DNA from 2 places in the Sporosarcina sp. FSL K6-1540 genome. Region 1 is predicted to be linked to the other one. Evidence: a T-box and tRNA genes for the amino acid it is inferred to sense, from the RefSeq annotation. Region 1 holds a T-box; the other holds one or more tRNA genes.

Region 1 (3,429 bases):
CGCAACAACTAGTGTGTCAGTACCAACCGTGGGGACCAAACTCTGAGGAGGAATCTGAAGAGTTTGTAAAACAAGTTATTGTAGATGCCAAAAAGAAACCAAGAAGTCGATTTGTATTTGCCATAATTTTAAGGGGAAACGGAAACATGATTGGGGCAGCTGAGTTAAATATCCAAGATTATAGCAATAAAATCGGAGAAATTGGCTACATTATAAATCCAGATTTTTGGGGAATGGGATATGCAACAGAGGCAGCGAAATTGTTAATTGAATTCAGTTTTAAAAATTTTAATCTCCATCGTATTTATGCGACATGCGACCCAAGAAATGTTGCTTCATCAAAGGTGCTAGAGAAAATAGGCATGACAAAAGAAGGTAGAATGCGTGAGGATTTACTACTAAAAGATGGATGGCGTGATTCCCTTTTATACAGTATTTTAGTTCATGAGTGGAGTGGAAAATAGAGTGCTAAATTTTCACCAAAAGATGATAAATAACTTTAATACCGAATCGATTTCTGTGCAAAAAAAACGAGTGAAAGTTACTACTATATATAAATATAGTTTTGACTGATAGAAGGGGAAATTATGAATAGAGAACATTATTTATATGAAGAATTTATATGTATTTCTGGATTATTAAACCAACAGTTAGACATTGTACCCGTCTTATATGGTTCATTAGGTCTTGGAAAAGTAACAAATATCGACTTTTCTCCTCAAGATATTGATATACTTGTGCCCTTAACTTATTTAGAAGAAAAATGGAAATTTCTCCAACATACCATGGAACAGCTAGGCTATAGAATGGTTAACTTACAGGAACATGAATTTATTAAAAATGATATTAAAATTGGGTTTGCTTTTACGGAAGATTTATTGGAATTTGCGGATGTAGATTATACAAGTTTAAACCTATTTGAAGATGCTGGTTCAGAATACTATTTACCTACGATTTTGGATTTCGTTAAAGTCTATAATAAATCGCTAGAAGATGGCTATAGAAGAACAAAAAATAACAATAAGGACTTGGATAAATTAGAGATTTTAAATATAATTATACAGAATACATTATAATTACAATGAATATAAGTTCTCAAAATGGCATAGTCTAAATGAGGAAATAACTTACATAAAAGTAACTAGATTAAGTTTTACAATCGAAATAATTTTTGGGGCAACTCATTATTCACAAATCCCATATGTAATGCATGGTGACACCTTTACTTGTAATAATCCACTGTAGTGTATCGCTGACGTTGTGATACAAGTATGGTTAACATGACCACGAAATACGTTTATTTATTATTTGCATTTACACACACACTTCTCTATAATCAATTCAAACCTTATATCAAACGGCAATGACGAGGAAAAGTAATGAGACGATGTTATATAGAGAGCTTCTGTTGGTGGAAATGAAGCAAACTAGTCTGATGAACATGATCTCCGAGCTTTGCACTGAAAATCCGCGGATGAGTAGGCTGCAACAAGATTTGGCACTTGTTACAAATGTCAAAGTATACTCGCAGGATTTGTAGCGACGTACTTACTAAGACAAGTGGCGTGAGCTATTTGTGAACTAAGGTGGTACCACGAGTGAAATATTAACCTCGTCCTTATCGATACGATAAGTGGCGGGGTTTTTTGTATGCCCTAAAAAGGAGGAATTGGTTTGAGAATTTTAATTGGGGGCGCGTGGCCATATGCCAATGGATCATTGCATTTAGGTCATATCGCAGCGTTGTTACCGGGGGATATTTTAGCGAGGTATTACCGACTAAAGGGTGAATCCGTCTTATATGTGTCTGGTAGCGATTGTAATGGTACACCTATTTCGATTAGGGCCAATCAAGAAGGGCTAGCGATTCAAGATATCGCAGATCGCTATCATCAAGAATTTATAGAAAGCTTTGCGATACTGGGATTTAGTTATGATTTTTATTCCAGAACGGATAGTCAACAACATCATGAAGTTGTCCAGCGGATTTTCTTGCAGCTACTTGAGAATGGATATATTTATAAAAAAGAGATTGAACAAACCTATTGTGAGTTTGACCACCAATTTTTACCGGATCGGTATGTGGAGGGAGTTTGTCCGAACTGTGGACATCCATCTCGTGGGGATCAATGTGATAATTGTTCAACCATCCTTGATCCGCTTGATTTAATTGACCGTAAATGCAAAATTTGTGGCAATGAACCAACCACAAAGGCAACGGAACACTTCTACTTTTCATTAAGTTCATTTCAACATGAGCTAGAAGAGCAAGTTAAGAAGGTTCGGGCAAACAAAGCGTGGAGAGAAAATGCCATCCATTTATCAGAAAGATATTTGACAGAAGGTTTACATGACCGCGCTGTGTCAAGAGATTTACAAAATGGAGTTAGTGTCCCAGTAAAAGGTTATGAGGATAAAAAAGTGTACGTTTGGATTGAAGCAGTATCAGGTTATTATTCGGCCAGTCAACAATGGGCGATTGACACTAATCAAAGTGATGAAGCTTTTTGGAATGAAGAGACCGTATCTTACTATGTACATGGGAAAGACAATATTCCCTTCCACTCGATTATTTGGCCATCTATTTTATCGGGTATTGGAAAGGACGCTTTTCCAACACATATCGTTTCAAACGAGTACTTAACATTAGAAAAAAAGAAACTATCAACGAGCAAAAACTGGGCTGTGTGGGTTCCCGCCATTTTGGAAAGTTATGATCCTGACTCCATTCGATACTTTCTAACTGCAAATGCACCTGAAAATAGAGACGCTGATTTTTCGTGGCGTGAATTCATTTTCAGTCATAATTCTGAGCTTCTTGGTGCTTACGGTAACCTCGTAAATCGGACGTTGAAGTTTATTGACAAGTCATTTGAAGGGGCTGTTTCTGGAAACCTGGATCTAGATATTATAGAAATGATTCAATTTAGATATGGTGAGATTGGTCACTTGATTGAACAAGGTCATTTTAAACAAGCGATTGAAACGATTTTTGAAACCATTCGTTTCGGAAATAAATACTTTGATACAAAACAACCCTGGAAAGAAATCCATGAGAACAGGGAAGAGTGCAAGCATATTTTACTTACATGTGTGCATATTATTGCAAATTGTGCTCAGTTATTATCGCCATTCCTACCTTTTTCAAGTGATAAAGTGAAAGCAATGTTGAATTTAGCACCATTTACTTGGGAACCCATAGAAAAATCAATATATCAAACCTTTCAAGTAAGTCCTTTATTTGAACGAATCGATTTAAATCAGATTGAGATCGAATTAGAAAAGTTAAAATTGAATGCAATATAAGCAAAGGCTCGAGAGTATAACAATAACTAAACCGCTATTCAACGTTGTAAGTTAATAACATCGAGGGCTTACTCCCTAGGAAGCGTTGATGGGAAAAATCAAATGCTGGATAAGGCTAAATCT
Region 2 (3,429 bases), 2.4 Mb from region 1:
GAAATCGATTATTCGAAAGCGTGCGGTTTGGCTCGAAGTCATTGGATGGGTACTCGTCGGATGTTGGACGTTTTACATCCTTTATCTCGTCAGGGATGGGGCGTGGCGGATATATGATCCAGTTGCACAGATTAGTGGAATGTTGCTATACGTAACTATTTTTTATAAGCCGTTCCGGTTTTTCGGGAGGATCTTGTTGGTGTTGTTAATAAGGCCGCTCTTGTTCCTCGTGCGTCTGATTGTATCTATTATCAGTCTAGTCATTCGTTTTATAGTGAAAGTCTTTGCAGTCCTCTTTACACCATTTGTTAAAATATTCCGTATCATTTCCGGAAAACTCTTTAAAAGAAGGGTGAAATGATATATAATTTATGGACTAACAAATTGTAGTGTGTGAAGAGGGGAAGTGCAGGACGTGGAACAGAAACAGCAGAGGAAATCGTCCGAAAGGGTCGCATCGATTCAAACTGAATATGTCCGCTCACTTCAAAAGAAAGAGACTAGGAAGAATGCGCGGAAAGTCCGTTTATACCGTAGACTGGCTGTGTTTGCTATTGTGGCAGCCGTTATTCTAGGTGGTCTGACGAATATGTTCATCAACCAGAAACAGACGTTGGCAGCGAAAGAGTTGCAAAAAGTCGAGGTGCTGGCCCAGCTTGAAGGGGTACAGGAAGAACAAGAAATGCTAAAAAGACAACTTGTGAAATTGAATGATGATGACTATATCGCAAAGCTTGCACGCAAGGAATATTTCTTGTCTGAAAAGAGCGAAATCATTTTTTCAATACCCGAAAACAATAAAAAAACAGATGAACAAGACAAAGGAAAAGAGTAGTCTTATTGACACTCTTTTTTTATTGGCTATAATGGAAGTAAGGATCCTGCAATTTGCAGGGCTCATTAATACGGTTGCAAGGCTCCCAGCGCGGGGCCCGCTTAAATTTTAAGGAGGAGCATTTTTTTTATGTCAATTGAAGTAGGCAGCAAGCTAGAGGGTAAAGTAACAGGAATCACAAACTTCGGGGCGTTTGTTGAGCTACCGAATGGCTCAACAGGCCTGGTCCATATCAGTGAAGTGGCGGACAATTATGTCAAGGACATCAACGATCATTTTAAAGTCGGTGACATGGTTGAAGTGAAAGTGATGAACGTCGGTGCAGATGGTAAAATTGGGTTGTCGATTAGAAAAGCGAAACCTGAATCTGAACAGCGTCCAGAACGTCCTCAGCGCCCGCAACGTCCGCGTCAAGGTGGTGGCCGTCCTGCTATGGATCGCCCAGAGAACTTTGAACAAAAAATGGCAAAGTTCATGAAAGATAGCGAAGAGCGTCTCTCTACTTTGAAAAGAGCGACAGAATCGAAACGCGGTGGCCGTGGCGCAAGCAGAGGGTAACTTGCTAGCTGTTTCAATTCATGAAAAAGTGTACGAATAGTATGAAGAAAAGTAGTGAACAAAGGGAATGACCCTTGTTCACTGTTTTTTTGTGCGGAGAATTGTCATGGTAAATGGCGAAATTGTAACGGAAATCGTGAAACTGTAATGGCATTCGTCTGAACTGTCATGGTAAATGACGAAACTATCACGGGAAATCACATAAACCGTCACATCTCCCCAAACAATCGCGCATTTTTTCATTGCAAAAAAAGGCAGTTCTTACATCGAGAATTCACGATGTAGGAACTGCTTTTTTAGTGATTTATTGTCCAACTCCTGGACGGTTGTATCTGCATTTCATAAATGGCGGCAGAGGGGATCGAACCCCCGACCTCACGGGTATGAACCGTACGCTCTAGCCAGCTGAGCTACGCCGCCTTCGTATATTCTAGTTAGCACTTGTTTCCGCTTGATCAGAACAACAATACTTATAATACAAGTGAATCAATGCAGTGTCAACCCGTCTTAGGAAAAAAGAAAAAACAGTTCGGAATGAGTCGAAACATTTTGTTTTCTTGTTGTCATGAACAGACAATTTCTTTCCATCTGCCTATGTATACTCAAGGCATAGCAGACATAGGGGGAATGAGGAATGAAACTAATTGATCATTTAGCACGTCCAGTGGGCCATCCAATTGGTATGTATGTCGAGATGATTGGAAAACGAAAAATGCATATTTTAGTTGCGACTCTATTCTTGTTTGGATCTTTTTTCTTGTCGCAAGCCGTATTATTCGATGCAGCGGTTCCTTTTTTCTTGCCGGTGTGGGCACTTGCACGGGCTCGCTTCAGAAAGCATCTCATATGGGTGTTCATTGGTGGGATGTTTGGAAGTGCATTCCTTGGTCTTGGACAGGCTGTTATCCATCTATTGATGCTCGCGTTATTTAATGCGGTTATTAAATATCCGCTCATGCGAAAATCAGTACCGCTAACAGTAGCAGGATGCATTATCATTGTTCAAGTGTTGTGGCAGTTTATTATGCATATCGGGCAACCACCAGTAAATGTTCAATTATATATTGGCTTTGAAGCAGTTCTTGCTTTGTTCATGACTTTTTTCCTCTTTGTTGCTTTTCCTGCCGCAGATCGAATCTTCTTTGGTAAATGGACACCTGAACGACTTGGAGCGGCTTGCCTTGTCGGTGCGCTGGCTACAACTGGAATGAGTGGACTTATGCTAGGTCCTGTTTCGGTTTCAGGTACGCTCATTCATCTGACAATCTTGCTTGCGGCGCTTGTGGGGGGGCTTCCATTTTCAACAACAATCGCAATGATCATCGCTGCTATTGTGGGGGTGGCAGAATTGTCCTTCACCGGAATGATGGCGGTGTATGGTATGACTGGATTTTTTGCAGGCACACTCCGCCGTTTCGGGAAAATTGGTATCGTGTTAGGAGGGGCCTCTGTATCGGGATTTTTCCTTATGTATGATTTGACCTTGCCTCTTGATACTTCACACTTTATAACACTCGCAACCGCAACGATTATTTTTTTACTAATCCCTTCGAAAAAACTAGAGTCGATTAAACGCATTTTTTATCCGGAGAATACAGAGACTACTGACAAACAACAAAAATGGTTAGCGGAGCGGCTCGACGAACAACTAGCTGATTTCAAGAAGTTCTCTGAATTTATGTCGACGCTTGTTGGCGACCGATCTTCCCCCCACGATAATGCAGATGTATTACCTCAGCAGGTTATACCAAAAACTTGCCAGTCTTGTTTCCGTTATGCCAAGTGCTGGGAAGGTGCAGATAATGATATGGGTGGGCTTCTTAGTGAGTGGGAAATGACCTATTCTATGACGAAAAAAGCTAAGCGTCATCGTGTTGAGGAAAAGATTAAATATAAGTGCGTCCGATTCAATGGATTAGTTACGGAACTTGAGGAACAAGCTGCCAGTCGTTTATTGACGGGACAACTTCAGCATGGACGAAAAATGCTTGCCCTCCAGTTGCGTGATATGAGCACCCATCTGGACAAAATCATGA

The links. A T-box is a leader RNA that pairs with one kind of tRNA and senses whether it is charged. The one in region 1 lies ahead of metG (methionine--tRNA ligase), so its partner is inferred to be a tRNA-Met.
Region 2: it has a tRNA-Met gene. The T-box ahead of metG (methionine--tRNA ligase) is inferred to sense a tRNA for this amino acid. The anticodon was not compared.

Annotation. Positions count from the first base shown of each region.
Region 1 covers NZ_CP152018.1:3,915,775-3,919,203, forward strand. Annotated here, with positions in the region: gene MKY15_RS18400 (GNAT family protein) at 1-464, shown strand, start outside; gene MKY15_RS18405 (hypothetical protein) at 588-1,076, shown strand; T-box leader at 1,355-1,623, shown strand; gene metG (methionine--tRNA ligase) at 1,675-3,306, shown strand.
Region 2 covers NZ_CP152018.1:1,551,153-1,554,581, reverse strand. Annotated here, with positions in the region: gene yabQ (spore cortex biosynthesis protein YabQ) at 1-361, shown strand, start outside; gene MKY15_RS07055 (septum formation initiator family protein) at 416-835, shown strand; gene MKY15_RS07050 (S1 domain-containing RNA-binding protein) at 965-1,393, shown strand; tRNA gene MKY15_RS07045 (tRNA-Met) at 1,740-1,813, opposite strand; gene MKY15_RS07040 (SpoIIE family protein phosphatase) at 2,028-3,429, shown strand, end outside.